Regions from separate parts of the Rhizobium tropici CIAT 899 genome, predicted to be linked through region 3. Evidence: riboswitches for the same ligand, from Rfam matches in the RefSeq annotation. Region 3 holds a riboswitch; each other region holds the start of a gene.
The links. Region 3 has a riboswitch for cobalamin ahead of cobU (bifunctional adenosylcobinamide kinase/adenosylcobinamide-phosphate guanylyltransferase). Riboswitches for the same ligand answer to the same signal wherever they lie in the genome.
Positions count from the first base shown of each region.

Region 1: linked by a shared signal. The riboswitch ahead of RTCIAT899_RS24430 (ABC transporter substrate-binding protein) and the one ahead of cobU (bifunctional adenosylcobinamide kinase/adenosylcobinamide-phosphate guanylyltransferase) in region 3 are both predicted to bind cobalamin.
Region 2: linked by a shared signal. The riboswitch ahead of RTCIAT899_RS04320 (aromatic ring-hydroxylating oxygenase subunit alpha) and the one ahead of cobU (bifunctional adenosylcobinamide kinase/adenosylcobinamide-phosphate guanylyltransferase) in region 3 are both predicted to bind cobalamin.

Region 1 covers NC_020062.1:496,883-507,440, reverse strand. Annotated here, with positions in the region: gene RTCIAT899_RS24445 (peptidoglycan L,D-endopeptidase MepK) at 1-1,042, shown strand, start outside; gene RTCIAT899_RS24440 (ABC transporter ATP-binding protein) at 1,137-1,901, opposite strand; gene RTCIAT899_RS24435 (FecCD family ABC transporter permease) at 1,898-2,935, opposite strand; gene RTCIAT899_RS24430 (ABC transporter substrate-binding protein) at 2,939-3,955, opposite strand; cobalamin riboswitch at 4,121-4,376, opposite strand; gene RTCIAT899_RS24425 (GGDEF domain-containing protein) at 4,446-5,540, opposite strand; gene RTCIAT899_RS24420 (hypothetical protein) at 5,745-6,149, shown strand; gene RTCIAT899_RS24415 (PepSY-associated TM helix domain-containing protein) at 6,378-7,748, shown strand; gene RTCIAT899_RS24410 (copper chaperone PCu(A)C) at 7,812-8,291, shown strand; gene RTCIAT899_RS24405 (SCO family protein) at 8,281-8,877, shown strand; gene copC (copper homeostasis periplasmic binding protein CopC) at 9,004-9,372, shown strand; gene RTCIAT899_RS24395 (sigma-54-dependent transcriptional regulator) at 9,415-10,558, opposite strand, start outside.
Region 2 covers NC_020059.1:898,463-909,020, forward strand. Annotated here, with positions in the region: gene RTCIAT899_RS04315 (DUF6656 family protein) at 1-552, opposite strand, end outside; cobalamin riboswitch at 902-1,105, shown strand; gene RTCIAT899_RS04320 (aromatic ring-hydroxylating oxygenase subunit alpha) at 1,203-2,447, shown strand; gene RTCIAT899_RS04325 (FAD-binding oxidoreductase) at 2,450-3,538, shown strand; gene RTCIAT899_RS04330 (glycoside hydrolase family 25 protein) at 3,648-4,658, opposite strand; gene RTCIAT899_RS04335 (BA14K family protein) at 4,904-5,374, shown strand; gene RTCIAT899_RS04340 (transporter) at 5,543-6,544, opposite strand; gene RTCIAT899_RS04345 (acyl-CoA dehydrogenase family protein) at 6,834-8,645, shown strand; gene RTCIAT899_RS04350 (crotonase/enoyl-CoA hydratase family protein) at 8,735-9,487, shown strand; gene RTCIAT899_RS04355 (class I SAM-dependent RNA methyltransferase) at 9,492-10,558, opposite strand, start outside.
Region 3 covers NC_020059.1:2,142,191-2,152,748, reverse strand. Annotated here, with positions in the region: gene RTCIAT899_RS10520 (chloride channel protein) at 1-1,721, opposite strand, end outside; cobalamin riboswitch at 1,903-2,301, shown strand; gene cobU (bifunctional adenosylcobinamide kinase/adenosylcobinamide-phosphate guanylyltransferase) at 2,443-2,967, shown strand; gene cobW (cobalamin biosynthesis protein CobW) at 2,973-4,022, shown strand; gene cobN (cobaltochelatase subunit CobN) at 4,259-8,407, shown strand; gene RTCIAT899_RS10495 (dimethylsulfonioproprionate lyase family protein) at 8,404-9,003, shown strand; gene cobO (cob(I)yrinic acid a,c-diamide adenosyltransferase) at 9,000-9,644, shown strand; gene RTCIAT899_RS10485 (helix-turn-helix domain-containing protein) at 9,659-10,462, opposite strand; gene RTCIAT899_RS10480 (nuclear transport factor 2 family protein) at 10,459-10,558, opposite strand, start outside.

The DNA.
Region 1 (10,558 bases), on a different replicon from region 3:
CTGGGACGTTTACCGCCGCAGTGGCGCCAAGGAGGCCATTCACGTGGTTTCGGCCTACCGCTCTCCGTCGACCAACAGCATGCTGCGCAACCGCTCGCGCAGCTCCGGCGTTGCGAAGCACAGCCAGCATACGCTCGGCAAGGCAATGGATTTTTACATTCCCGGCGTGAAGCTCGCGAGCTTGCGCGCAATCGCCATGCAGATGCAGATCGGCGGCGTGGGCTTCTATCCCAATTCCGGCTCGCCCTTCGTGCATCTGGATGTTGGCGGAGTGCGCGCATGGCCGAGAATGTCGCGCCAGGAGCTTGCGCGGCTTTTCCCCAATGGACAGACGCTTCACGTGCCGGCAGATGGCAGGCCACTGCCGGGTTACGACGTAGCGGTCACACAATCCAAAAAGCGCCCTTCGCAGATGGCGAGCAAGATCACGGCCGTTGATGACGACAGTGACGATGCCGGATCATTCACAGCGTCTCACAACGTCGAACCCGACCGCAGCCTTTTGACCAGCATGCTGCCAACCCCCAGAAGCCGGGCCGTGGATGGACTGGAAGCTCAGCTTGGCAAGCGGGTGGCTGAGGAAAGCAAGACCCAACCCTTTGCCGACCTCGCGGCCTATGCCGTTCCGCTGCCGGCGTGGCGGCCGACCAGCAGCATCGTCGTCATCCCCACGACCGCGCCGGAAAGACCAGCTCCCACTGCCGTGCTCGCCAGCCTGGTCGTGGGACGCAGCAACGCTGGAAAGCTCGTCGTGTCTGACAATGTGGAGAATACGGCCGAGAGCGCCATGGCAAAGATGCAGCCGATCGCTGCCCTTCCCTCGGCGGCTGCGCAAGATGTCTCAGCCGGTGTAGGAGACATGTCGACAGGGGCGATCGTCGCCTGGGCTTTGCGTCCGCCAGGCATGGCCGTCGACATGACGCTGCCAGGCCTCGTCAGCGCGCCCATTCCGATGCACGACGACATGGCGGAGGCCCAAGCCGGAGCCATCAGCTATGATGGCGACGATTTCGACGTCGAGCGGTTCGGCTTCGAAGGCTGAGGCGAACTTGCACGATCCAGTAATATGATGCGCCCCGGTCGAAATTGCTCAGACTGGGCGATCCATTTTATTCCGCGATCGCGACAGATGCCACTCAACCCGCCATATATTGGATGTTGCAGCGGCCGTGGACCGAGGATTTCTGCACATGCGCGCGCACGCCGAAAACCCGCTCGATCAGCTCCTGCGTCAGCACCTCTTCCGGCGGCCCGGCCGCAACGACCTCGCCATTTTGCAAAACAGCAAGGCTGTCGCAGAACATGGCCGCCAGATTGAGATCATGCAGCGCCACGATGGAGGTGACATCGAGCTTGGAGACCAGGCCGAGAATATCGAGCTGATGTTGGATATCGAGATGGTTCGTCGGCTCGTCCAGCAGCAGTTCGCTCGGAGTCTGGGCAAGCGCCCTCGCAATATGGACGCGCTGTCGTTCGCCACCCGACAAAGTTTGCCACGGCTGACCGGCGCGGCCTTGCATACCGACACGGGCAAGCGCATCGGAAACCGCCGCATCGTCGTGAGCGCTCCAGGCCGACAAGGGACCGCGATGGGGCGTACGGCCGAGACGCACGACGTCCATCACTGTGACCTGCGTATCGGTCGTCGCCTGCTGCTCGACCAGCGCGATGCGGCGGGCGATATCGCTCCGCGAGATCGAGGCAATATCGCTGCCACCGAGCCGGATGACCCCGCTTTTGACCTTCCGCAACCGGCAGATCAGCCTGAGCAGGCTGGATTTACCCGAGCCGTTCGGCCCAAGGAGCCCGAGTACCTTGCCTTTTTCCACCGTCAGGCTGACGCCGTTGACGATCAGACTATTGCCGGCTGCAAAGGTTACCGTGTCCACAGCAATGCTCATGCCGTCCTCCGGGCTCGATAGAGAATGAGGGCGAAGGCCGGAGCCCCGAACAAGGCCGTGACGACGCCGATCGGCAAAATCTGCTGGGGAACGATGACCCGCGAGATGATATCGGCCGCGACCATGAAGATGGCGCCGGCCAGAGCCGCTGCCGGCAAAAGCCGGTCATGGCTCGGCCCGACGACGAAGCGGGCCGCATGCGGAATGACGAGCCCGACGAAACCGATGGAGCCGACGATGCTGACGACCGCTGCCGTCATGAAAGCCGTCACGCCAAGCAGAACGACTTGGGCGCGCTTGACCGCAATGCCAAGCGATGCGGCAGCATCCGTGCCGAAGATAAAGGCATCGAGCACGCGGACATGCGCCATGCAGACGGCGAAGCCGATGATGGCGACCGGCCCGGAAAGATAAACGTCCGGCCAGCGCACACCGCTCATGGAGCCGAGCAGCCAGAACATGACGCCCCTCGCCTGCTCCGCATTGGCCGACGTGGTGACGATATAGGAGGTAAGCGCGTTGAAAAGCTGCGAACCGGCGACGCCGCATAGAATGATGCGCTCGCTCGTGCCGCCGACCCCGGCGGCAAGCAGGCCGACGAAAAGAAAGGCTGCAACCGCGCCGAGGAAGGCGCCGCCGGAAAGGCCCAGAATGCCGTAGCCAAGACCGAGGATCATGATGCAGACCGCCCCGGTGGAGGCGCCGGCGGAAATGCCCAGCACAAAGGGTTCGGCGAGCGGATTGCGCAGCAACGCCTGCAACACCACCCCGCTCAAGGCAAGCGACGCACCGGTGCTTGCAGCAACGAGCGCGCGGCTCAGGCGATAATCCCAGACGATCCCCTGATGGATCCGGCTGAGTTCGAAGCTCGTTCCGAACAACCGGTTCGAGACGGCCTTTACTGTGGTCGACAGCGGGATCGAAATCTCGCCGATCGATACGGCGAGGCTGATCATGAAGGCCAGAAGAATGACGGCAGCCATGGCGAGCGCCAAGAGCGCCCACCATGTCCTGCGTTTTGCGACGAGACCCATATCTTACTGCGCCAGGCCGAAAGACTTGATGCCCTTGGCCAATACTTCAATGCCGTCGATGGTGCGGATGGTCGGGTTCATCGATTGCGCATCCATCATGACGAAATGCTTGTTCTTAACGGCGTCGAGCTGGCTGGTGACTGGATCTTTTTCGAGGAAATCGACCTTGACCTTCGGATCGTCGGCCGCATAACGGCGGCGGTCCATGGTGGCTATGACGATCACGGCCGGGTTGGCCTGCGAAATGGTTTCCCAACCGACCATCGGCCATTCTTCTTCCGTCGTCACCACGTTTCTGGCGCCGAGCGTCTTCAGGACATAGGCCGGCGCGCTGTTCTTGCCGGCGATATAGGCATCGCCATTGACTTCCTTGCTGGAGAACCAGAACACGATCGGAAGATCCTTGGCCTTGGCAGCGGCAATCGAAGCGACTGCATCCGCCTCGCGCTTTTTCAGATCCGCGATCAGGGCATCGCCGCGATCCCTAACGTCGAAGATCTGCGAGAGCTCGGCGATTTCCTGGTAGACCAGATCCATCGTGAAAAGCTCCTTGCGCACACCATCGCCGCCATCGGTATTGACCTTGGCGACACAATCGGCCGGAGCAACATAGGTATTGATCCCGAGCTCCGAAAATTGCTGGCGCTTGCCGACGGAACCCTGCGCGCCGACATGCCACTCGAATTCGGCGGCGACGAGATCCGGGGCTTTGCCAACGACGGATTCGAAGCTTGGATCGTTATCGGCAAGCCGCGGGATCTTGCTGTTCGCCTCGGCATATTGCGGCAGAACCGGGCCGACCCAGACCGCCGTTCCGGCAATCTTGTCGGCAAGGCCGAGCGAAAAGAGAATTTCGGTCATGCCCTGTCCGATCGAAACGATCTTGGCCGGAGCCTTTTCAAAAGTGACCTTCTGACCGCAATTATCGATGGTGAGAGGATATTGGGTAGCGGCAAAGCCGGAGCCAGCAAAACTAATCAGCCCAAATGCAAATGCAATGGTCGTCAAAAAATGGCGCATGAAAGATCTCGATAGGATTAAGGAAACGGGGCGGCGTCAGCGCGATCGCGCTGAGAAAGACGGCCGCCGGCTGCGGAGATCCCAATCAAGGCCGATAGGTGTCGGATAATGTCGAAGGCGCAGGTCAATCATTCTCTGTCCTTTCCGGGCATCCCCGCCCGGCTGATTGGATCGTGATCGACGGCAGGTCTCCTGGCTTGCGGATCTGTGACGATCATCGGCCTTCCCGCAAGCATGCTTGCAGTGGCGCGGCTCAAAGCCTCAGGAAGGAACCAGCAGGCTGGTCATTCCCGGATGATCGGCAATCCGCTTACAGTTGCGGGGGCAGCCACGGTCTAGGTCCCGCTTGGGTCATCCTCACCGTGTTCCCTATTAATCCCCGCGGAGTCTTCCTTGGGGAACCGTCACGCCCAGTTATTCCGGACTGCCCCTTTCCGTCAAGGACGAGAAATGAGAAAGAGCAGGTCGTGGCTATTGAAAGGCGTCGAGCCTATACGGCCTCTGCCAGTTCCACGCGATTTCTCCCGCCTGCCTTCGCCCGATAGAGCGCCTTGTCGGCGGCCTCAAGCACATGTTTGAAATCCGTCGTCGGTTCCAGAGAGCAGGCGATGCCGATGCTGACCGTGACGTGGACGGCCTCCTGCTCGAACATCAAGGTCGTGTCCTCGATATCCTTGCGAATTTTCTCCGCCACGGCGGCGGCGGCTCGCGTATCGGTGTTGGGCAGCAGCACGACGATCTCCTCGCCGCCATAACGGGCGGCAATATCGGTCTTACGGACGGTTTGCCTGATGACATCGGCCAACCGCGCCAGAACGGTGTCACCGAAGGAATGGCCCCAGCTATCGTTGATCTTCTTGAAGTGATCGATATCGAGCATGATAATCGAGAAGGGGATACGCCGCATACCCGCCTCCTTGCTGCATCGATCGCCTTCGCGCTGCAGCACCCGGCGGTTGGGAAGCCTTGTCAGCGGATCGAGGCTCGCTTCATTCTCCAGCGCGCGCTGGATGCCAATGCGATATTGCTCCCGCTGCAAGAGATCCGACAACAACATGACACCGAGGATATTGACGATCGTCACCGGAAGTGTCGCCGAGATAAGAAGGGCGCGCGCAACCGCCCACGGAAAAAGGAAGACAACCACAATGGATGAACAGGTCGCCAGACCGAACAGAGCCGACCGCCTCCAGCCCGTACCGGTCCATTGCCGCGGCAGCAGACTGAGCGCATAGCCCGCGGTCGCAACGATTATGATGCCGGCCACGCCGACCACGGCGCCCATGCCGCCCACCATGTACCGAAACAGGGCCATCATAACCGCGGCGACAATGGTTCCCAAAAGGCCGCCATAGATCGGCGTAAGAACAAGGAGGATCGACCGGCCATCCTGGATCACACCTGGCATCCATTGGATGGGATCGCCCATGGATAGGATGCCGACCAGCCCGAACAACAACCCGACGGCCACGGATTTCAAAGCGCCGCGCTCGACGATACGGATGACCCAGGAATAGGCATAAACAATAATCGCCACCTGGCCGAGGACACGTATTAGCGAGATCAAATGTGTTTCGATTTCCATGGCTATTCCCAGTCTTCGCAACGCGTCGCAACGGATGAGCGGCGGCGGCATGGTCGAAGTCCCTACGAGATACCATGCGATCTCTAAAAATAGTTTATATGCCCCTCATCGAACGGCAGCGCGGCACGAATTGACGCATTGCGCTTGCGATAGGCCTGCCCTATGACTGAAACCTTATCCGCGAATGCGGTGGTGGGGACAAGCATGCGGAAGACGATTTCGCGAAGATTTCAGTGGAGCGCGCGCATTCTTTGCGCCGTCGCGCTGTTGCTCGTCGGCTTCGCCCATCAACCGATCGTCGCAACTGCCGACGATATATCCCCGATCGAGCTCGCCCAATACAGGCTGCCGGACGGATCGCTGCCCATCCTCTGCATCACCTATAAGGATGCCGATGGCAAGGTGCATGGGAAAGCCTACGCACCCGGATGCGAAGCATGCCGGATTGCGTCCGCCGCGATGCTGCCCGCGCCTCCGACCGACATTTGTGAGCGCCTCGCCTCCCCGCGCGGAGAGACCGTCGTCGCAAGATCGGAGGTGTTCCACCGCCAACTTTATCCGCCGAATACAGGCCCGAGAGCACCACCCCTCCCCGACATCGTTGGCTGAACCGGCATTGCGGCTTTCGTCGCGATGCCCGCCGTCAATGCTGCCGCTTGCGCGACCATGACGTCGCGACATCTGAGGATTGGTGTTCACAGCTGCATCTTGCCGAACGAAGCAGGCCGATTGGTCGGCTGCCCAGGGAAAGCAGGCTCACGCCAAACGGCGAACCATCTCGCCGCACCCCTCCTCAGATCGCCCCTTGCGGCAGCCTGCCGATCTTCGGAGGATTTCATGTCTGCCTTTACCGCTGCAGAGCCTGCAGCCGCAGCGACCCACAATATCTCGCTCTATCGCGCGATCTGGCGCTGGCATTTTTTCGCTGGCCTGCTCGTCATCCCTTTCATGCTCAATCTGGCGATCACCGGTTCGTTGTATCTATTCAAGGACCAGATTGCCGATACCTTCTACTCGCATCGCTATCTCGTCACCGAGGCCGGCACCATGCTGCGGCCGCAGCAGATCGCCGACGCGGCGCTCTCGGCCTTTCCGGGCGCCCGCACAACCTCCTATCATGAAGCGTCGGCTCCGAACCGCTCGGCCTGGATAACGCTGTCCAAGGATGGACAATCGACGATCGTCTACGTCAATCCTTATGACGGCAGCATCCTGGGGTCGGTGGGTTCGAAGCAGGAATTCGGCTGGGTCGTCAAGCGCATTCACAGCCTCGAATATTTCGGCAAATGGACCAATCGCCTCATCGAGATCGTCGCGGGCTTTGCCCTCGTGCTCGTCGTGACGGGCATCTATCTGTGGTGGCCGCGCCAGCAGACGGGCGGCGTGCTCACCATTCGCGGCACCCCATCACGCCGCGTCTTCTGGCGCGACCTGCATGCCGTGACGGGAGCGCTTGCCGGCATCCTGATCTTCTTTCTCGCCTTCAGCGGCATGCCGTGGTCCGGCTACTGGGGCGCCAACGTCAACGCCTGGCTGACCGCAAACAATCTCGGCACGCCGGCAGCAGTCTGGGACGACGTTCCGAAATCGACAAAGGTCACACAGGATATCGTCAGCCGGCCCGGCTGGGTCGTCGAGAACGCGCCCGTTCCGCTCTCCGATATCGCGGCGCAATCGGCCAAGCCGATCGGTCTCGATAAGGCCGTCGACGTCATGCATGGGCTCGGCATGATCGCCGGCGCCGATCTTGCGATCCCCTCGGACAAGAAGGGCGTTTATACGGCAAGCCACTACTTCGGCGACCTCGGCAAGGAACGAACCGTTCATATCGACCAATATTCCGGCAAGCCGCTCGTCGATATTTCCTACGAGCAGTATCCGGCGCTCGGCAAGGCAATCGAATGGGGCATCAATGTCCATCAGGGGCAGGAATGGGGCCTCTTCAACCAGCTGCTGATGCTGGCCGCGTGTCTCGCCATCATTCTTTGCTGCGTGACGGCAGCGACCATGTGGTGGAAGCGCCGGCCATCGGGTCGTCTCGGTGTGCCGCCGATGCCGCCGCAGAAGTCTGTCTATGTCGGCCTCTGGCTCATTGCCATCGTCTTCGGCATGGCTTTCCCGCTGACGGGTGCCGCCATCGTCGCGATGTTGCTCCTCGACCAGCTCCTGGTTCGCTTCGTACCGCCTCTCCGGCGCTTCTTCTCCTGACGAGGTGAGGCGGAGCCAGAGGCTTCGCCCGCCTGCTCCTCTTCCGGATCAAGGATATCGATCATGCTGAAACCGATTTTTGCCCTTGCCGCTTTCGGGCTGGCATTCCTGTCTTCCTCTCTCGCTTCCGCCGACGATGTCAAAATCGGCAACCTCACCATTTCCGCACCCTATGTTCGCGCCATGGTGCCGGGAGCTCCCGTCGGTGGTGGTTACATGACCATCACGAATACGGGAGGCACCGACGACCGGCTGGTGGCTGCGAGCTCACCGCGCGCCGCAACGGTCCAGATTCACGAGATGAAGATGGACAACGACGTGATGATCATGCGCGAGCTTGCCGGCGGCCTAGCAATACCGGCTGGCAAAACCATCGAACTCAAACCCGGCGGCTACCACCTCATGTTCATGAAGGTCGCCGCGCCCTTCCTTCAGGGCCAGACGGTGAGGACATCGCTCAAATTCGAAAAAGCCGGTACGGCCGAAGTCGATTTCCCCGTCGGATCGATCGCGGCAAACAAGGAGGCATCCCATGTCAAATAGACGACGCTTTGCGGCAACGGCCGTCGCCCTGACGCTTGTCGTCGGCGCTGGTGCCATCGGCTACGCAACCTTCCTGATGGCACCCAAGGTCCGGGCCGCCGGCAACGTCGGCGCAACCTTCACGCTGACAGACGATCGCGGTGAACCCATCACCGAAAAGGCCCTGTCGGGCCATCCCTCGCTCGTCTATTTCGGCTATACGCATTGCCCTGACGTCTGCCCGACAACGCTTTATGACATGGCCGGCTGGCTCAAGACGCTAGGAACTCAGGCCGACGGATTGAAGGTCTATTTCTTCACCGTCGATCCGGAACGGGACACGCCGGAGATCATGCACAGCTACACCGGCAATTTCACCGACCGGATTATCGGCATCACGGGCGATCCCGGTGAGATGCAGAAGGCGATCAAAGGCTGGCGCATCTATGCCAGGAAAGTGCCCAGCCCGGACGGCGGATACACCATGGATCACACGGCGTCCGTGCTGCTCGTCGATGCCGACGGCAATCTCAAAGGTACGATCGCCTACCAGGAAAATACCGACGTCGCCCTGCAGAAGATCCGAAATCTGCTGCAGCAGGATTAATTCCGAGGTGCGGCTCCGGGAATGGGAATTCCGTCCGCCCTTGCGGCAACGGATATCGGTGATCGACCGATCGCCATCACGCGATCCGCGGGCCTTCCCGGATCACCAACATGATAAGGAAATCAAATGCCCCCTATCAAGAAACTGCTTCTCGCTGCAACTGCAATCAGTATCGCCCTTGCCGGCCAGGCTATGGCACATGCCCATCTGAAATCCGCCGTTCCGGCGGCCGACGGCACGGTCAAGAGCGCCCCGTCGGAGCTCGACTTGACCTTCTCCGAAAGTCTCAATGTGAAATTCAGCGGCGTTAAGATAACCGGGCCCGACAAGGCAACCGCCAAGACCGGTGAGGCCATGCTGATGAATAGCGGCACCACGCTCATGGTGCCGGTAGCCGACAAGCTTGCGCCGGGGAAGTACACGGTCGAATGGCACGTGCTCTCCACGGATGGCCACAAGACCAACGGGAGCTACAGTTTCACCATAGCGCCTTGAACGGCCCGGAAGCGGCCGGCAACCATCGGTGCGCAAGCTAACTTACTTGCGATAAGCGGACGGATTGATGCCGTGGCGCTGCAGGCGTGCATAGAGGCTGCGGCGCGGCAGTCTGAGCGCCTGCGCGACTTCGGCAATATCTCCTTCGAAACGTTCCAGCGTGGCCCGGAGAATGTTTGCCTCGAAATGATCCATCTGCTCGGAGAGGCCAAGCTCCAGCGCAGGCTGACTGCGAACGGAGGAGAGGCCTAGCGCCGCTTGGGTCGCATAGTTACGCAGCTCCCGGACATTGCCCGGCCAATCGTGCGTCAGAAACCGTGCCTCCATCGCGGCATCGATGGGAGGGCGCGGCACGCCGTGCAGGCGGGCGGCCTCGTCGAGGAAGGCGCTGAACAACAGGCCGATATCGGCGCGGCGCTCCCGCAACGGCGGAATGCGGATTCTCACGGTTTCCAGCCGATAGAGCAGATCGGCCCGAAAACGGCCATCGGCGACGGCAGCATGCAGATCGCTTTTGGTGGCAGCGACAATACGGAGATCGACAGGGGTCGGCTCGCCGCTTGCCGAAGGCAGCTCGCGTTCCTCGGCGACGCGCAGAAGCCGTCCCTGCAGCATGGGCGACATGCTGTCGATCTCATCGAGAAACAGCGTGCCGCGATCGGCCTCGGCAATGCGTCCGCGCCGAACGCGGTTTCCGAACAGAGCCTCGTCGGCGATCGCGTCCGGCAAGGCGGCACAATCGACCGCGACGAAACTGCGGGCACGCCGCCTGCTCCAGCGGTGGATGAGCCGGGCCACGAGTTCCTTGCCGGTCCCCGTTTCGCCTTCGATCAGAACATCCACGTCGGCATTTGCGACCTGGCGGATCGTTTCGCGCAACCGTGCCATAACCGTCGTCTGGCCGAGAAGCGGCGATGCATCCTCCGCCTCGGCAGCCGCCCGCCGCAAACGCCGGTTTTCCAGCACCAGGCGGCGCGTTTCCAGCGCCCGGCGCACCGATGCGATCAGATGATCGGTGGCAAAGGGCTTGGCAATAAAATCATAGGCGCCCTGTTTCAACGCCCCGACAGCCATGGCGATATCGCCGTGGCCAGTCATCAGGATAACCGGCAAGTCCGGATCGCGCGCCAGCACGGCTTCCAGAAGATCGTGCCCGTCGATGCGCGGCAGGCGGATATCGCTCACG
Region 2 (10,558 bases), 1.2 Mb from region 3:
GGCGATCTGCGGATCGTGGGTGTGGAACAGCACGCCGTTGCCTCTGACATCGCGATTGATCGTCAGCTTCTTGTCTTCCGCTTGCCTGTCCGGACGGATGGCCACGGCGAAATACATCCGCGAATATTTGAGGCTGATGTCCTCGAAGAAGTTCTCTTCCTGGCCGATGCGGGCAAAGAAATTGGCGATGTAGAAAGCCCAGTTCACGTCTTCATAATGCGCGAACTGCGTCCGCGCCGCGGTAACGTGGCAATAGCCGAGATGTGGCGTGTCCTTCAGCGTGTGATGAAAGATGAGCTTCGGGAAGCGGATGGACCTATGGAAATTGTTGAGCCGATCGTGGGTCTTCTCGCCGGCGTCCCTGAGCTTCAGCGCCGTGTGTTCGGCCACCTGTTCGTGGGTGAGATATTCCCGCTCTTCCGCCAGCCAATGCGGCCTGTTGCGGTTGATGCGGCCGGTGCGCAGGAATTCGGTGTACCCCGTCGTCGATACCGGCTGCGCCGGTTCGGGCTCGGCGGGCTTCCCAGCGTCGAAATATCTGAGTTTGGCCATGCCGGATCTCGCTATAAAACTCTTTGGGTGACATGATGGATCACGGAGCTTGAGCCGAGCTTGATCGTGCCGGATTGAAGGCGCCCCGATAGCGGCTCCGTTGGCGCTTTCTGCCGCCCATTATTTGCCTGATTGCCGGCCGTTCGCTGACCTGTCGCAATCAGGATAAAGCGTCATTGGTGGAATGGATATGCGATGCTTTGACCATCTCCGATGCAGACGCCCAAGCAATTGAATTACCTGTCAATATTCTCACGCCATGCAACCGTCCTATCGTCCTGTTTCACCTGTCGTCAAATTCGAAGCCGATGTCGCATTGCAGCGCAGCGGCAGACGCGGCCGAGAGCTATGATGATATCAATCTCAAGGTGCCGTCTGCTAGGGAGACGGAGAATTGGGAAGCCGGTCAAAATCCGGCGCTGCCCCCGCAACGGTGGTGGAGTGAGGCATGGCGGATAAAGCCACTGGGCCGATCGGCCTGGGAAGGTGCCATGGGGTCCTGGCAACAGGGCCGCTCCAGAGCCCGGAAACCAGCCTTGGGCACATATGGTTTACTGACCGCGGCGGGCGGTCGGGGCATTGCTTTCGGCCGTCCCCAACGGCCTTGCATGTCCTCTGCTCGTCTTCCGGTATTGCGCAAGGATAGGCAAATGGATATCGGCAGCAAAGTTCTGCGGCAATTGAAGAACCACCGGACGGGTTTGAGCCTGGAGCAACCCTTCTACACCGATCCGGATTACTTCAAGCTCGACATGGAGACGATCTACTATCGCGACTGGCTGTTCATAGGCCATGATTGCGAAGTGCCGCGTGCGGGCAATTACTTCACCGTCCAGATCGGCGATTATCCCGTCGTCATCGTCCGTGGCCGCGATCAGGTCATCCGCGCCTTCCACAATAGCTGCCGCCACCGCGGCTCGCGCGTCTGCACGACCGAGCGCGGATCGTCGGCAAAGCTCGTCTGCCCCTATCACCAATGGACCTACGAACTTGACGGCTCGCTGCTTTTTGCCCGTCAGATGGCCGAGGATTTCGACAAGAGCCAGCATTCGCTGAAGCCGGTTCACTGCGAAAGTGTCGCTGGCTACATCTTCATCTGCCTCGCGCAGAACGCTCCCGATTTCGCACCCGTTCGCGCCACGATCGAGCCCTACATGGCCCCGCACCGTATCAGCGAAGCCAAGGTCGCCTTCCAGAGCACCATTATCGAAAAGGGCAACTGGAAGCTGGTCTGGGAAAACAACCGCGAATGCTACCATTGCGCGGCCAATCACCCCGAACTCTGCCGCACCTTCCCGGAAGCTCCGACGGTGACCGGCGTGCAGGGCGCGATGAGCGATCCCGTCATCACCGAGCACTGGGCACGCTGCGAAGCCGCCGGCCTGCCGAGCGAATTCAAGATCTCTCCTGACGGACAGTTCCGCACCGCCCGCATGCCGCTGATCGAAGGTGCCGAGAGCTACACCATGTCCGGGCAGAATGCCGTCAGGCGGCCGCTCTCGCCCGACGTGACGATCAACGGCATCGGCACCATGCTGCTCTTCCACTATCCGACGACATGGAACCACATGCTCGGTGACCACGCGATCTCCTTCCGCGTCCTGCCGATCAGCGCCGAGGAAACCGCCGTCACCACGAAGTGGCTCGTTCACAAGGATGCGGTCGAAGGTGTCGACTACAATCTGGAAGAGCTGACCCACGTCTGGACCGAAACCAACGATCAGGATCGCCGCATCGTCGAGGAAAATGCCTTCGGCATCCGCTCGCCGGCCTATGAGCCCGGTCCCTATTCGGAAATCCATGAAGGCGGCGTCATGCAGTTCGTCGAATGGTACACGACTTTCATGATCAACCGGCTGCAAGGCGACCAGGCCAAGCTGTCGGCGGTAGCCTGAGTATGAACATGACCGTCTCCCTTCCGCATCGTCACCTCGACCAGATGCAGCCCTGGAACGACAGGCAGCATCTGCTTGAATGTCTCTCGGTTACGCCCGAAGCGCCCGATGTGATGACCTTCACCTTCGGGTCCGACAAGGACAACTGGTTCCGCTATCTGCCGGGGCAGTTCGTGACGCTGGAGCTGCCGACGGCTCCGGAGCCGGTCATGCGCACCTATACTCTGTCGTCCACGCCGTCGCGGCCCTTCTCGGTCGCCGTGACGGTGAAGGCGCAGAAAGACAGCATCGGCACGCGCTGGATGTTCGAGAACCTGAAGCCGGGCATGCGCATCAAGGCTTTCGGCCCGCTTGGCGATTTCAGCCACATCCGTCATCCGGGCGAGAAATATCTCTTCGTCTCGGCCGGCTCCGGCATCACGCCGATGATGTCGATGACGCGGTATATGTCGGACATAGCACCACTGTCTGACATTACTTTCGTCAATTGCTCGCGCAGCCCGACGGACATCATCTTCCGCTCCGAGCTCGAATATCTCGCCCGCTTCATGCCGAACCTCGATCTCGGCTTCATCGTCGAAGGCTGCGGCCGCACCGATCTCTGGTCGGGGCTGAAGGGCCGCATCGACAAGGCGAAGATCGGCCTGCTGGCGCCCGATTTCATGGATCGCACCATCTTCTGCTGCGGCCCGGAAGTCTTCATGGATGCCGTGCGCTCGATGCTCGAAGCGCATGGCTTCGACATGTCGCGCTACCATCAGGAAAGCTTCCAGCCGGCCAATGCGGCGACACCGCTTGCGGAAGTCTCCGACGATGCTTCCGGCGAGGCGGCGACCACGATCCGCTTCACGATGGCGGGCAAGGATGTGGCCTGTGCTGCGGGCCAGACCGTGCTTCAGGCGGCGCGGGGCGCCGGCGTGCGCATCGGTGCGGCCTGCGAATCCGGCCTCTGCGGCACATGCCGGGTCTTGAAGCTTTCGGGCGAAGTCGAGATGAGCCACAATGGCGGCATCCTCGATGACGAGATCGACGAGGGTTACATCCTCGCCTGCTGCTCGCGCCCGAAGACGGATGTGCAGATCGAGGCCTAGAGCCGGATGATTTTAGGTCTATTCGACCTAAAATCTGAATCCGCTCCAGCATCAAAGAAGTAGAGCGTGATGTCGTCCGAAAACCGCCCACACTTTTTGGCATCACGCTCTAGAAATCCTGGTAATTCAGCTCATTGATCTCGACCGGCTTGGTTTGCGGGGTCGAGGCCGTGACGACGGGGTCGACCTCGAGCATGAGGGAAACGAGCATCTGCCGCGGCCCGCTGCACATCTGTGCGAGCGCGATCGTCAGGTCCGGCGCGGGCAGCGGTTTCGCCGGCAGGAGATCGCCCTGCGGCCAGATCCCAGCGAGCTGAACCTTCGTCATCGGCACGACGTTGACATCGATATCGGTAAGCGTGCCCGGGACCCGATAGGGGCAGCTTTTCTCCGAACAATTGTCCGACGAAGCAAACTGCCAGATGGCATAATTGTCCCAGTTGCCGAGTGGGAAAGTGCCTTTGACATCAGGCTTGTAGCGCGCATACCACAAGGGCAGCCGCGACAGCAGCGGATAGATGCCCCGGTGATCGGCGATATAACGCGCCGTGTTGTGATTGACGTAGAGAATGGGATAACGCCCGGTTCTGACCTTGATGTGGGCGACATAGATCTGCGCATCGTCGAGCGACATGAATTGCGTCGCATCCATGCCGTCAATATCGAGCACCATCAGCTCATCGGGTTGCGGATCGGCATAATCGAGAAAATGATTGGCCTGGTCGGTCGGATTGCCGGGCCGTCCCAGATGATAGGCGCCCCATAACAGGCCATTCGTCTTCGCCAGCATGCGGCGTGTTTGAAACAGCTCGCGGCTGACGGCGTATTTGCGCCACATCGTCCTGCAATGGGCCACCGTATCGCCGCCATGGTCGCCGGTGCAACTGAAGCTTTCAGGAAGTCCGTCGGACGCCTTTGAGATGAAGCCGGCAATCCGCTTGTCCTGAAGGAATGCAGTCCAGTCGATGGTGTTCAGCTCGTAAGCATCGACAATCAGGGCGTTTTTCGGGTCGCCCCAGGGCTGGCTTTCACCGGCCGAAGCCTTGGAGACCGGCCCCATCAGGGCCAGGATCGTCAGCAAGCTGTAAATGAGGAGGTTACTCTTTCGGTATCCTTTCATGAAATAATAGTAAGGATTGCTGGTTAATCTCGGGTTAAGAAAGCAATCACTATAAATTCATCGTGGAGCCCCTCGTAACTCCTTAAATCGGTAGGGATTTGAGGAACTAAATAACGCGCTGCCGCGTTTCTTGTCGTCTATTCGGATATACGACGAAAGGCAGCGAAACCTTGCTCGGGAAGCATTCCCGACATGAAACGCCTACAGGCTTGAGCAGCAAGCCGAACCAGGGAATGGAGATGAAAATGCTTGGTTTCCGTGCAAAAATCGCGACTGCCGCCTTGACTGCTGCCGTCGCCCTGACGAGCTTCACACCGTCTTTCGCCATGCAGATGCCCGCCGCACCGGTCGTAAAACAGTCCGCGCCCACCCAGGCCGCGCCTGATAATGTCGAACAGGTACAGTGGCGTCACGGTGGTTACTATCGCCGCGGCTGGTATGGCGGCTACCGCGGTTATCGCGGCGGCTATCGTCATGGCTATCGCTATCATGACGGCTATTGGTTCCCGCTGGCTGCCTTCGGCGCCGGCGCATTGATTGGCGGCGCAATCGCCAGCCAGCCGCGCTATTACGAGCCGGCTCCGGCCCCGAGCGCGGGCATCAATCCGCGTCATGTCGAATGGTGCGAGGGACGCTATCGTTCCTACCGCGCTTACGACAATACGTTCCAGCCGAACTCCGGCCCGCGCCGTCAGTGCTACTCGCCGTATTTCTAAAGCGGTTCAGTTTTTCACGGAATCTCTGAACCGCTCCAGCTCTTTTCACGCAATTCCGGACGGAAAACAGCTGCGCACTTTTCCTGGAATTGCTCTAAGCGGCGCTTTCAGAATTGCCAATGCCAGCCGTCCGGTTTCCCGCCGGGCGGCTTTTTGCATGGTTCGACGTCAGAGAATATTGACCCGTTTGAGCAGCCACCATGCCAGCAGCATGGAGGCGATGATGAACCCAACCGCATATCCAGTACCGCTTGCGCCGCCCGCCAACGGTAACCCCGATGTGTTCATGCCGAAGAAGCCGGTCACCAGCGTCGGCGGCAGCAGAAATGCGGTCATGATCGACAGGATATAGAGATGCCGGTTGATCTCGGAGGCGAGCTTGGAATCGATTTCTTCGTGCAACAGCCTCGCCCGTTCCTGCAGCGCATAGACGTCGTGTTCGACCGCTTCGAGGCGCCCCGTCAGCCGGCCCGCGACATCCTCGAAGCCGAGCGGCATTTCCTCATCGTCCGAGGCGGCGGCATGGCGCATCAGCGAGAGAACGGTGCGCAGATGGCGATGCAGGCGCACGATCGTCCTGCGGATGGGCGGAAGCTTGGCGCGCTCGTCGCGCGACGTATTGCCGTGGACGAAGTCCTCTATGGCATTCAACTCTTCGCTGATCTCGATGACGACGGAGATCAGGGTTCGTTGGAACTCGACGACGATCAGCTCGAAAATATCCACGGGATTGGAAAATCGTGCGGCGTTCTTTTCGATCAGCACCCGGGTTCGGTCCAGGCTGCGAAGCGGCTGCAGCCGGGTGGTTATCAGCACGCGATCGGTCAGCGCGAAATGCAGCCAGCCGATATCGTGGGTGTTGTGGGCAAAGTCGCGCTGGAAATCGACCAACGTGCCGAAAAGCATCTGCTCGTCGACCGTAATCGTGGCATGTGTTTCATGCGTGGTCAGCGCTATGCGGGCGGCTTCGTTCAGTCCGGGCGCATCCTCTAGGAAAGCCGGCACCCGAGCATCCACGAGATTGAGATGCAGCCAGAGAAAGCCGTCGTCGCCGAACAGCCTCGAGCGATCGGTATCGTCGGGCAGGCGCTCCGGCTTGGTTTCATCGGGGCGGAGACGGTATGCCCAGATAAAGCCTGGTATGGTATTGGCTGACGTGAGCGTATTCATGGGGGCATCGTTCGCTTTGTCTGAACAGTCGCCTTAGTCTTCATTCATGACGGTTTTTTATTCAAGTCCGCGCTTTGGCGGAATAATCGCGGATATGGGCGGCGATGTCACAGCCGCTCGACGCGCGTAAGACGCATGTCACGTTCGGGTTCGCGAGGCGGTGGAAATCGATACCTCCTGCCATTTGAAAAAATTGACGTTTACGTAAAAATCAACTAGCTATAGCCACAAATGGTCGATGGTCCGGGTGAGGCGGGTCATTGCCAGTACCGATCCGGAGGAAACCATCATGTACAAGGCGCCTGTCGAAGAAATTGCGTTCACGCTGAAACATGTCGCCGGCATGGAACGTGCCATGGAAGAGGGCATTCTCGGCGATCTCGGCACCGATCTTGTCGACGCTATCCTGTCGGAAGCCGGGCGTTTCGCCGGCGAGGCGGTGGAGCCGCTCGCCGAGAACGGTGACAAGCAAGGCGCAAGGCTGGTGGATGGCAAGGTGGTCCTTCCCGATGGCTGGGAGAAGCTCTATCGCGACTGGATCGCCGGCGGCTGGAATGGCCTGACCGCGCCGGAGGAGTTCGGCGGGCAGGACTTGCCGCACATGCTGAATATCGCCACGCTGGAAATGTGGAATTCCGCCTCGATGGCCTTCGGCCTGGCGCCGACGCTGACCATGGGGGCGGTCGAAGCGTTACGGGCTCACGGCAGCGAAGACCTCAGGAAGACATATCTGGCAAAGCTCGTCTCCGGCGAATGGACGGGGACCATGAATCTGACGGAGCCGCATGCGGGTTCCGATGTCGGCGCTCTGCGCTCCCGCGCCGAACGCCGCGATGACGGCACCTATCGCATCTTCGGTCAGAAGATTTTCATCACCTGGGGCGATCACGAAGCGACCGAGAACATCATCCATCTCGTTCTTGCCCGCCTTCCGGATGCGCCTGCCGGCACGCGCGGCATTTCCCTGTTTCTCGTGCCGAAATTCCTTGTGAATGAGGATGGCTCGCTCGGTGCCCGCAACGATCTTTTCGTGCATTCGCTGGAACATAAGCTCGGCATCCATGGCTCACCGACCTGCACGATGATTTACGGCGACGGCAAATATGGTGCGGAAAAGGGCGCCGTCGGCTGGCTGGTGGGTGAGGAAAACAAAGGCCTCGCCTGCATGTTCACGATGATGAACAATGCCAGATTGGCTGTCGGCATCCAGGGTGTCGCGATTGCTGAAGCCGCGACCCAGAAGGCCATCGCCTATGCCCGGGAGCGCACCCAGGGCCGCGCGCCGGGTACGACATCCTCGGGCATGAGCCCGATCATCGAGCATCCCGATGTCGCGCGCATGCTGCTGACGATGAAAACCTTGACTCAAGGCGCGCGCGCGATCTGCTACGCCTGTGCGCAGGCGATCGACATGTCGCATCGCGATCCCGAGAGAGCAAGATATTGGCAGGAGCGGGCCGCCTTGCTGACGCCGATTGCCAAGTCCTTCTCCACCGACGCCGGCGTCGATGTCGCTTCGCTTGGCATCCAGGTCCACGGCGGCATGGGCTTTATCGAGGAGACAGGCGCCGCGCGCCTGCTGCGGGATGCCCGCATCGCACCGATTTACGAGGGCACCAACGGCATCCAGGCCATCGACCTGGTGACGCGAAAGCTGACGATCGCCAACGGCGACCACATGCGCGGCTTCATTGGTGAACTGCGGGAGATCGCCGATTCCGTCGCCAAGTCCAATCTGGATGGTTTCGGTGAAACGGCGCCGCGGTTGCAGGCGGCCATTGCCGATCTGGAAAAGACGAGCGAATGGCTCCTGTCGAAACAGGCAGAGGGCGCCGTTGCCGAAGCACTGGCGGGTGCCACGCCTTACCAGCGGCTTTTCGGCCTCGTGCTGACAGGCTCTTATCTGGCCAAGGGTGGCCTTGCCGATGCCGGTGACGGCGAGGGGGCCAGGCGCATCGCACTCTGCCGCTTCGTTGCCGAAAACCTCCTAGCCGAAACCGCCGCTCTCTCCGATCGGGTCATCGCCGGCGCATCGAGCCTCGAAGCCGCCCGCGCTGCATTAGAGTCGGATGATTTTAGGTCTATTCGACCTAAAATCTGAATCCGCTCTAGAATCAAAGAAGTAGAGCAGGATGTCGTCCGAAAACCGCTCACACTTTTCGGCATCATGCTCTAGCCTAAGGGAAAGCCATGACCGACCATATCCTTATCGAACGCCCCGAGTCCGCGCCGCATATCCAGATCATCCGGTTCAACCGGCCGGAAAAGAAGAACGCCATCACCCGCGCCATGTATCAGACGATGACCGACGCGCTGAAGGCGGCGGAGGCCGCGCCGGATATCCGCGTCCATGCCTTCCTGGGTACGGAAGGCTGCTTCTCTGCCGGCAATGATCTCGCCGATTTCCTCGCTTTCGCCATGAGCGGCAATATGGGGCGCGAAGTCATTGATTTTCTCGTCGCGCTGGCGAGCACGCGGAAGCCCGTCGTCTCTGGCGTCGATGGCCTGGCGATCGGCATCGGCACCACGATCCATCTGCATTGCGATCTGACTGTTGCCTCCGACCGCAGCCTGTTCAAGACACCCTTCGTCGATCTTGCGCTGGTTCCCGAAGCGGCCTCGAGCCTGCTTGCACCACGCGCCATGGGCCATCAACGCGCCTTCGCGCTGCTTGCGCTTGGCGAAAGCCTTTCCGCTGCTGACGCCAAGGAAGCCGGCCTGATCTGGAAGGTGACGTCACCGGAAGGGGTCGAGGCCGAAACGCTGTCTCTGGCAGCAAAACTCGCCGCCAAGCCGCCTGAGGCCCTTCGGATCGCACGTGATCTCATGCGGGGTCCTCCGGATGCCGTCCTCGACCGCATCCAGAAAGAGGCCGAGCATTTCGCCGCCCAACTGAGAAGCGCCGAAGCCCGCGCGGCTTTCGAGGCCTTCATGAAGCGGTGAAGGCTTATTTCTCCAGCGCCGCAACCACCTCGACATGCGAGGTCCATAGGAACTGGTCGATCGGCGTTACCCGGGTAATGCGGTAGCCGCCCTCGACGAGGATAGCGAGGTCACGGGCGAGGGTCAGCGGGTTGCAGGAGACCGCGACGATCTTCTTGACCTGCGATCGAGCCAGTTCCTTGCTCTGGAATTCCGCGCCGGCGCGCGGCGGGTCGAACACGACGGCGTCGTAGACCTTCAATTCCTGCGTCATCAGCGGTCGGCGAAAGAGATCGCGGCGCTCGACGCTGGCGGGCTTTAGTCCCTGCGTGTTGCGGGCGGCGTGATCCAATGCCGCGAGCGGCTTGTCTTCGCTTTCCACCGCATGCACGCGGCCGATCCGCGCCAGGCGAAGCGAGAAGGTGCCGCTGCCGGCGAAAAGATCGGCAATGCGCTTTGCCTTGCCGACATGGGTTGCAACCAGCTCCGCCATGGCATCCTCGGCCTGCTTGGTCGCCTGCGTGAAGGCACCGGGCGGCGGCGCGACCTGTACGCCGCCGAAATCGATCATCGGCTTTACCGGTTCGACCAGGATCTCGCCGTTCAGCGAGACGCGGGCGATGCCGCGGAGCGACAGCACCGTTTCGATGGTGCTGCGGCGCTGCTTGTCCGAAAGCGACTTGATGCCGTCGACGGCAAGATCGAGGCCGGTCTGCGTCTCCAACACGGAAATGCGGAAGGCTTCGGCATTGACAGCCATTGCAGCGGCGATCGTCTTGATGGCAGGTAAGCGGGCCATGATGCCGGCTGAGGCGATGGGACATTCCGCGATGGCGACGATGTGATGGCTTTCGGCCTGATTGAAGCCGATCAGCATATCCTTTTCAATCTTGCGCGCGGCGAAGACGACCCTGCGCCGCTCGCCCGGATGCGCGGCGACGATATCGTCCACTTCGGGCGTCAGGCCCTTGGAGCGCAACGCATCGACGACCAGCTGGCGCTTGAAGGCGCGGTACGGCGCATCGGCATAATGCTGCAGGCTGCAGCCGCCGCAGGTGCCGTTGACGCCATGTGGGCCGAAGTGCCGACAAT
Region 3 (10,558 bases):
AGCAGGCCGATGACCTTGCGTTCGATCAGGTCGTTGACCACGACGAGCGCTTCGCTCTTCGTCTGCTCGAACATGGCGGCTGCCTGCTTGGCATTCATTTGCGGCTGCAGGAACTCGTTGCGCAGCCGGATGAAGTCGGAAAGGCCGTGTTCCTCGTCGTCCTTTTCGATCGGGCTCGCATAAACGTCGGGCACGAGCACCATTCCGGAATATTTCTCGTTCTTGTCGATCAGAATGACGCGCTGCGCGGAGCCGATGGGGAAATTCTTGCGGAATTCCTCGATGCTCATGTCGATGCTGGCCGTATGCACATCCGGGCGCATCATGCGCGCAACCGTCAGGTTGCGGATCCAGCCGACATCGTGAGCGCTGCGGATGCTCTCGCCGCGCAGGTGGAAGCGCCATGTGGCGAAGGAGTAGCCGAAGGTCGTGCGCACCACCAGCGAGGAGGTGATGACCGCCGCCAGAACCAGGGCAGTGATCGGGAAATCCCCGGTGATTTCGAGCGCCAGGAAGGTCATCGTCAGCGGCCCGCCGATAATCGCGACGGCAAGCGAGCTCATGCCGACGACGGCGTAGACGGCCGGCGTCAGCGTGGCGTGATCGAAATAGGGTGCGCAATAAGCGAAGATCTTGCCGAGCAGCGCGCCCATGAACAGGGAGGCAAAGAAGAGGCCGCCTCTGAAGCCGGAGCCGATCGAAACTGCTGACGCCAGGGATTTCAGGATGAAGACGCCGATAAGTGCGCTCAGCGTCACTTCGGTCGATAGGTTAAGATGCAGGGCGCCATGGCCGGCAGACAGGACCTGTGGCGAGATCAGCGCCAATGTTCCGACTACCAAGCCGCCAAGCGCAGGGCGGAAAGGCGGCGCGATCGAGCTTTTGCGCGCCAGTTCCTCGACCCATGCGACGCCCTGCATGATCAGGATGCCGATACCGGCACAGAAGGCACCGAGCAGGATGGCAGGAAGATAATCGGCTGGAACGATCGCCCCGAAATGATCGATATCGATGGCGAAATCGTCGCCGGCGAGCAGTCTTGCGATCATGGTCGATATCAGCGCCGAGACCACGACGGGTGTCAGGGTGACGATCGAATAGCTGCCGATGATCAGCTCGAAGGCGTAGAAGGCGCCGGTGAGCGGCGCGTTGAATGCTGCGGCGATGGCGCCGGCCGCGCCGCAGCCGACGAGCATGCGCAGGTCCGCGCGACGCATTTGCATCTTGTAGCCGAACTTGGAGGCAATGCCCGCAGCGAGCTGCGTGTAGCCTGCTTCAAGCCCGACAGAGGCGCCGAATCCATTCGAGATCAGGTTCTGCACCGCGACGATGACGCTGTCGGTTAGCGACATGCGGCCGCCATGCAGCGCATTGGCTTCGATCGGGTCGACCATCGGCTTTTTGCGCGTGCGGGACAATATATACAGCAGTATGCCGAGAATGATGCCGCCTGCGATCGGTGCGATGAACAATACGGATTTGTCCTGAATTGCCATCGCTGCCGAACTCAAGCGTTCGTAGTCGGTTATGCCGTAGATGACGCTGTGAAACTTGCGCGAGATATAGCTCATCGCCGTTACGGCGCAGCCGGATACTATTCCCACCAGCGCTCCGGCGAAGACAAGTCCCAATTCGCCACGGCGCAGCAATGCCCTGAAGCGACCGAGATCGAACAGAGCCGAGAAGACGCCGAGGCGTCGCGGTTGGAATTTCTGCAACATGGGAAACGGACGATACGTTTTTACTCGAATGCGAGAGCCTACCCTCTATAACCTCCTAACATCAAAGAAATACGGCAAAAAAGCCGTTGGCTTTATGGGAATTTTCAGCCGATTTCGTAATCAGGATGACGCAGGTCGCATCCATGCCCTTGATTGACTTGACGTAAGTGAAAGCCTAATCATTGCCGGCATAACGAATGGTTCCTGAGCGGCGATCTGCCGCATGGGATGAAAAGGGAATGTGGAGGGACGGACCCAATCCGGGCGTTCTCATCACAGCCGACCCCGCGACTGTAGAGCGGTCAGGGTCTTTCGTTCGGTTTGAAACCTATTCCATCGATGGTTCGCATGGGGCGAACGGGGCGGGACAGGCTCAAGTCGAAAAAGCCACTGGCGTGGCATCATGATCAACCGGGGCTGGACGCCTCTTATTCTACGAATCGTCCGCCTTTTCATGATGCATTGCCGGGAAGGCGAGAAAGGTCCGCTGGCGCACGATCGGGGGCGACCGGTTTCGGTCCGCCCCCGTCGCGGCGCCTTATCCGCGAGCCAGGAGACCTGCCATGCGTGCCGGGCACAGAGCCTGTTCTGGGACGTCGGTTCCGCTGCCAGCACGGAGGTTGTCATGGCGCAAGACGAGTTTTCGGCGTATAGGCGCCTGTTTTCCGGTTTCAGCGACGTGCTGCCGACCCCTGTTTTTGTGTGGGAGCGGGCATAGCGTATGTCGTCTTCGATTTCCCGAGCAGTCTTCGTCCTTGGCGGCGCGCGTTCCGGCAAATCCAGGTTTGCCGAATCCCTGGTTTCGGACACGGGTCTTGAACGTCACTATGTGGCGACAGGGCAGGCATGGGACGACGAGATGCGCGAGCGCATCGCGAAGCATCGTGCCGACCGCGGCGATCTATGGCAAACGCATGAGGAGCCGATCGATCTTGTCGGGCAGCTTGCCGCCGTCGACGCCGAGGGGCGGGCGGTGCTTGTCGACTGCCTGACGCTATGGGTCACCAATCTGATGATGGCCGAGCGTGACATGGCGGCGGAATTTGCCGCTCTCACTGCATTTCTGCCGACTGCACGATCGAGGCTCGTTCTCGTCTCCAACGAGGTGGGCCTTGGAATCGTGCCGGAAAATCGCATGGCGCGCGAATTTCGCGATCATGCCGGCCGTCTGCACCAGATGGTCGCGGCGGCGAGTGCCGAAGTTTATTTTATCGCAGCGGGCCTGCCGCTGAAAATGAAGGGTTGATGCATATGAACCAGGAAAAGATTCCCGCCACCGTCATCACCGGCTTCCTGGGAGCCGGCAAGACGACGATGATCCGCAACCTCCTGCAGAACGCAGGCGGCAAGAAGATCGCGCTGATCATCAACGAATTCGGCGATCTCGGCGTCGATGGCGACGTGTTGAAGGGCTGCGGCGCGGAGAACTGTACTGAGGATGATATCATCGAGCTGACCAACGGCTGCATCTGCTGCACCGTCGCCGACGATTTCATCCCCACCATGACGAAGCTTCTGGAGCGCGACGCGCGCCCGGATCACATCGTCATCGAAACGTCAGGCCTTGCGCTGCCGCAGCCGCTGGTCGCCGCCTTCAACTGGCCTGACATTCGGACCCATGTCACCGTCGATGGCGTCATCACCGTCGTCGATAGCGCTGCTGTTGCCGCTGGCCGCTTTGCCGATGATCATGACGCTGTCGAAGCCGCCCGCGTCGAGGACGACTCGCTGGATCATGAAAGCCCGATCGAAGAGCTTTTCGAGGATCAGCTGACCTGCGCCGATCTGATCGTGCTCAACAAGACCGATCTGATCGACACCGACGGTCTCGGCCGCGTCCGCGCCGAGGTTGCCTCGCGCACGGCCCGCAAGCCGACGATTATCGAAGCGAAGAACGGCGATGTTCCGGCCGCCATCCTGCTCGGCCTCGGCATCGGCACGGAAGACGATATCGTCAACCGCAAATCCCATCATGAGCTCGAGCATGAGGATGGCACACCGCATGATCACGACGAGTTCGACAGCTTCGTCGTCGAGCTTGGCCCGATTGCCGACCCGGCGGCCTTCGTCGATGCGCTGAAGGGTGTGATTGCCGAGCATGACGTGCTGCGCCTCAAGGGCTTCGTGGACGTGCCCGGTAAGCCGATGCGCCTGCAAGTTCAGGCCGTCGGCAGCCGCATCGACACCTATTTCGACCGCGCCTGGACACCGGGTGAAGCGCGCGCGACCCGGCTGGTGGTGATCGGCCTGCACGAGATGGATGAGACGATCGTGCGTAGGGCGATCGAAGCGCTGGTTTGATTGATGTCGGGTCTTTGGCGTGAGATACCCCCCTCTGTCGCTTTCGCGACATCTCCCCCACAAGGGGGGAGATTGGAAGCTCGTGGCTGCTGCATCGTAAAACAAGCGATGTCGGGAGTAGCTGCGGCTTGGGGAGGTAAGTCCAGCGAAGCGTGGCACCGAATGATCTCCCCCCTTGTGGGGGAGATGTCACAAAGTGACAGAGGGGGGTATGCTGCCGCATACTCTGACGCCTGATGCATCTCCTCCTAGCACAAAAGGGAACGATCAGCGACGGCGAGGAGGCGATCGACCTTGGGCAGACGCCCGGCGATATCCTCTTTCTGTCGGCTGCCGATACCGAGCTTGCGGCGATTGCCGCAGCGCATGGCGAGGGCGACTGTTTCCTTCGGCTCGCGAGCCTGATGAGCCTCAAGCATCCGATGTCCGTCGATACCTATATCGACAGGACCGCGCGATATGCGAAGCTCATCATCGTGCGAGCCTTGGGAGGAGCAAGCTATTTCCATTATGCGCTGGAGGCGCTGTATGCCTGTGCGGCGCGCCAGGGTGCCTTGATCGCGGTGCTGCCGGGGGATTCGAAGCCCGATCCGGGGCTGACGCCCTTTTCCAACGTCGCGCTCGATGATCTCAACGCGCTCTGGTCCTATCTGATCGAGGGCGGCGAGGCGAATTCGCGGGCGTTTCTAGCCTATGCCGCGGCGATGCTCTCGGGTGCCGAGAAGCCGATGCCAGCCGTGCCCTTGATGAAGGCCGGAATCTGGTGGCCGGGCAGGGGCGTAATCGGCGTGGAGGAGTGGAAGAGGCTCGAAATCGAATGGAGGGTTCGCCCCTCACCCCAGCCCTCTCCCCGTATTGACGGGGAGAGGGAGCATATCGAGTCCGCAGTTCCCCCTTCGCCCCGCGTGCGGGGAGAAGGTGCCCGTAGGGCGGATGAGGGGCGAAGCTCTCCCTTGGATGCCGCCATCGATTTGGAGCAGGTGCAGGAAATCGAACCCCCGACCGTCGCGATTTCCTTCTATCGCGCGCTGGTTCAGAGCGGCGAAACTAAACCAGTCGAAGCGATGATAGAGGCCCTCATCGCCGAGGGCATGCGGCCGTTGCCGGTCTTTGCCTATAGTCTCAAGGATGCCGTGTCCGTCGGCATTCTCGAAAGCGTCTTTACTGAGCTGCAGCCGGGCGTGGTTATCAACGCGACAGGCTTTGCCGTTTCAGCACCGGGCGCGGATCGGCAGGCAACGGTTCTGGAGACGGGCGACGCTGTCGTTCTGCAAGCCATCTTCTCTGCTTCATCGAAGGAGGCGTGGGAGGCATCCTCGCAGGGGCTTTCAGCGCGCGATCTCGGCATGAACGTGGCGCTGCCGGAAGTCGACGGCCGTGTTCTTGCCCGCGCGGTGTCCTTCAAGGCGGCTGCCCGCTATGACGAGCGGGTGGAGGCCAATATCGTCGCCAGCGAACCGCTCGAGGATCGCATGCGCTATACGGCTCGGCTCGCCGCCAGTTGGGCGCGGCTGCGCAATACGCCGCCCGGTGATCGCCGTGTCGCGCTCGTCATGGCGAACTATCCCAATCGCGATGGACGTTTGGGCAACGGCGTCGGGCTCGATACGCCGGCCGGCACGATCGAGGTGCTGAAGGCGATGCAGGCGGCGGGCTATAGTGTTGCCGATCTGCCTGCCGATGACGATGCACTGATGCGGCATCTGGCGGAAGGCCCGACAAATTCCGGGCATGATGGCCGCGTCGTTCGCGAGAGGCTTTCCTTTAGCGACTACAAGGATTTCTTCTCGTCGCTTCCCCAAAAGATTCAGGATGAAATCACGCTGCGTTGGGGGAGGCCTGAGGCAGATCCTTACGCGCTCGATAACGGCTTTGCCCTGCCGTTCGCCCGCTTCGGCGACGTGCTTGTCGGCATCCAGCCGGCGCGCGGCTACAATATCGATCCGAAGGAGAGCTACCACTCTCCCGATCTCGTTCCGCCCCACGGCTATCTTGCCTTCTATGCCTTCCTGCGCCGTTCCGTCGATGCGCATGCGGTCATCCACATGGGCAAGCACGGTAATCTCGAATGGCTGCCGGGCAAGGCGCTGGCACTGTCGGAAAGCTGCTATCCGGAAGCGATCCTCGGACCGTTGCCAAACCTCTATCCTTTCATCGTCAACGATCCCGGCGAGGGCACGCAGGCCAAGCGCCGCACGAGCGCCGTCATCATCGACCACCTGACGCCGCCGCTGACGCGCGCCGAAAGCTATGGCCCGCTGAAGGATCTGGAGGCGTTGGTCGACGAATATTACGAGGCTTCGGGCGGCGATCCTCGCCGCATCCGTCTGCTTCGCAAGCAGATCCTCGATCTCGTTGCCGATATCGGCCTCGATCAGGATGCCGGCATCGCCAAGGGCGAGGGCGAAGACGAGGCCTTGCGCAAGCTCGACGCCTATCTCTGCGATCTCAAGGAAATGCAGATCCGCGATGGCCTGCATATTTTCGGCGTTTCGCCTTCCGGGCGGTTGCTGACGGATTTGACGGTGGCGCTGGCAAGAGTGCCGCGCGGGCTGGGCGAGGGCGGTGATCAGAGCCTGCAGCGGGCGATTGCTCGGGATATTTTTGAGGGTGTGGAGAGTTTGGCGGGTGTGGAGAGCGTGGTATCCCCCTCTGTCGCTGACGCGACATCTCCCCCACAGGGGGGGAGATTGGTGGCTCGCGGCACGACATCGCCTCAAATGGCCATCGAGGTCGCTGATACTGTCGATGGAGAGGCAGGAAAGCCAGGCGGCATACTCCCGCCAATCTCCCCCCTTGTGGGGGAGATGTCAGCGAAGCTGACAGAGGGGGGTATCTCTCCAGGCAAACCTTTCGACCCTTTGGACTGCGACATGGCCGCCGAATGGACCGGCCCGCGCCCCGCCATCCTCAACGACATCTCCGATGTCCCTTGGCGCACCCAGGGCGATACCGTCGAGCGCATCGAACTCTTGGCTGCGAAACTCGTGGATGGCGAAACGGCTTGCCCCGAGAATTGGCCAAACACCCGTATGGTCCTTGAAGAAATTGCCGCAAAGCTCCAGCCGTCCATCCTGGCCTGCGGCGATGCAGAAATCTTCGCCCTGCTCAAAGGCCTCGACGGCCGCTTCGTTCCGCCCGGCCCCTCCGGTGCGCCAACGCGGGGCCGGCCGGATGTTCTGCCGACGGGGCGGAATTTCTATTCTGTCGACAGCCGTGCGGTTCCGACGCCGGCCGCTTACGAACTTGGCAAGAAATCGGCCGAGTTGCTGATCCGCCGCTACGTGCAGGACCATGGCGAATGGCCCGTTTCCTTCGGCCTGACCGCCTGGGGCACTTCGAACATGCGCACGGGCGGTGACGATATCGCGCAGGCGCTGGCGCTGATCGGCGTCAAGCCCGTCTGGGACATGACGTCTCGCCGCGTCACCGGCTACGAGATCATCACGACTGCCATGCTCCGGCGGCCACGTGTCGACGTGACGCTGCGCATTTCCGGCTTTTTCCGTGACGCGTTTCCCGAACAGATCGCCTTGTTCGACAAGGCCATCCGTGCCGTCGGCATGCTCGATGAGGATGCGGCGGACAATCCCATTGCGGCGCGCATGCGCGGCGAGATCGCGCGGCTCGAAGCTGTCGGCCTCGACGCTGCCTCTGCCAGCCGCAGGGCGGGTTATCGGGTCTTCGGTTCCAAACCTGGGGCTTATGGCGCCGGTCTGCAGGCACTCATCGATGAGAAGGGATGGGAGCGGCGTGCCGATCTGGCCGAAGCCTATCTCGTCTGGGGCAGCTATGCCTATGGCGCGGGCGAGGAAGGAAGGGCGGAGCGCGGTGTCTTTGAGGAGCGGTTGCGCTCGATCCAGGCTGTTGTCCAGAACCAGGACAATCGCGAGCACGACCTACTCGACAGCGATGACTATTATCAATTCGAGGGCGGTATGGCTGCTGCTGCCGAGCAGCTCGCCGGCGCCCGCCCGTCGATCTATCACAATGACCATTCGCGGCCGGAAAAGCCGGTCATCCGTTCGCTGGAAGAAGAGATCGGCCGGGTGGTGCGCGGGCGTGTCGTCAATCCAAAATGGATCGATGGCGTCATGCGGCATGGCTACAAGGGCGCGTTCGAGATTGCGGCGACCGTCGATTATCTCTTTGCTTTCGCCGCGACGACTGGAGTCGTCCGCAATCATCATTTCGAGGCCGTATATCAGGCCTTCATCGTCGATCAGCGCGTGCGCGATTTCATGGCGGAGAAGAACCCGGCGGCACTGCGGGACCTGAAGGAACGGCTGCTGGAGGCGATAGATCGCAATCTCTGGACGCCGAAAAGCAACTCGGCGCATTTCGATCTGGAGAGCCTGAAATCGGGCAAGGAGGTTGCGGCTTGAGCGCGGTCGACGACCTTCTGACGACCTTCCGCGACTATCTCCTGTCGCGCAGCGATCCGATGCTTGGGCATTTCATGAAAGGCTTTCAATGGTCGATGGAAGAGCGGCCGCTTGCACCGCGCGATCTGCCTGTCGTTGGCTATCTTCGCGAACCTCATGCGCCGAGCTATGAGCCGGAAGCAAGCCTGCTCGACACGCTTCGCAATGCCGCCAGCGCATTGCATTGGGCCCAGACCTACAGCATCACCGATTTCGGCGCGGATTTCCTGCAGAGATACGGCTGGGTCGAACTGTTCGGCACGCGCGGCCATTTTGCGAGCGAGGAGATGGCCGGCGGCTTCCTGCTGCTCGGTCCCGGCGTGCATTATCCGGATCATCATCACGAGGCTGAGGAGATCTATATCCCGCTGACCGACGGCTCGCTGTGGAGCAAGGATGCCCAGCCATTCCTGCCGCGCTGGTCGGGCGAGATCATCCATCACCCCTCGAATATCCGCCACGCCATGCGCACGGAAGACCAGCCACTCGTCGCGCTCTATCTTTGGCGCGGTGGCCCGCTGGCACAGAAATCGATCATATCAGGGAGAATGCAATGAGCGACGAATTGGCCGAAACCGGTGCGGACGCCCCGAAGAGCGACGACGCCCGTCACGCCGACAAGATGGCCAAGAAGAAGGCTGCGCGCGACAAGATCATGGCGACCAAAAACGATGAGAAGGGTCTGATCATCGTCCATACCGGCAAGGGCAAGGGAAAGTCTTCCTCCGCTTTTGGCATGATTTTCCGCCACATCGCTCATGGGAAGCCAAGCGCCGTGGTGCAGTTCATCAAGGGCGCCATGTGGACTGGCGAGCGCGACCTGATCGAGAAGCATTTCTCCGACATCTGCCAGTTCCACACCATGGGCGAAGGCTTCACCTGGGAGACTCAGGACCGCGCCCGCGACGTGGCGGCGGCGTCTGCCGCATGGGAAAAGGCCAAGGAGCTGATCCGCGACGAGCGCAACTCCATGGTGCTGCTCGATGAAATCAACATTGCGCTTCGTTACGACTATCTCGACATCAACGAGGTGCTGGAATTCCTCAAGAACGAGAAACCCTACATGACCCATGTGGTCCTGACGGGTCGCAATGCTAAGGAAGAGCTGATCGAGATTGCCGATCTCGTCACCGAGATGGAATTGATCAAGCATCCTTTCCGCTCCGGCATCAAGGGACAGCCGGGCGTCGAGTTCTGACCGTTTGCCGGGCCTCAGCCGCCCGGCAACATCGCCTTCAGCGCTTCCGCCGTCTGCGGATTCGCGGGAAAGAAGGATTCGATGGCGAGTTCCGACAGTGTGACATCGACAGGGGTTCCGAAGACCGTCGTAGTGGACAAAAACGACAGATGTCCCGCCTCGGTGACAAATTCCAGAGGTACGGCGATGCCGGCGAAATCCCGTTCCGGAGCCGCCGACTTCGGTGTCGCTGGCGCAGGATAGGCGGACAGTTCCGCAAGCAGTTTTATGAGGATTGGATCGCCTGTCGCCGATATCTGCTGACGTAGGCGTTCCAGCAGATGCGCCCGCCATTCATGGAGATTGGCGATCCGAGGCGCCAGGCCGCGGGGGTGCAGGCTGAGCCGCAGGACGTTGACTGCTCCTTCGGTCAGCGAGGCATCGGTCGCCCCCGCGAGCAGCGGAGCGACGGCGGCATTGGCGGCGATGAGCGTCCAATGCCGGTCGACGGCCAGAGCCGGGAAGGGTTCGTGTCCTTTCAGCAACATATCGATCGCGCGCCGTGCCGGAGCAAGCGCCGGATCATCCAGTTTGCGCTCCGGAAAGACCGGGGCAAAGCCGGCCGCCAGAAGCATCGGATTGCGTTCGCGCAATGGGACGTCGAGCCGTTCGGCGAGATGCATCAGCATCTCGCGGCTTGGAAGTGCCCGCCCGCTCTCGATGAAGCTCAGATGTCGCTGCGATATGTCGGCTTCAAGGGCGAATTCGAGCTGGCTCAGGCGGCGGCGTTGCCGCCATTCGCGCAGATGGTCGCCGAGAGAGCGGGCCGGGTTCATCATGCCGCAGCCGGAAGCTGGTCGATGAAGCCGTGAACGGACTTCAGGCGTTCACCTTCGAGGATGGCGAAATCCGTGCCCTTGACGAGCGGTTCGGCA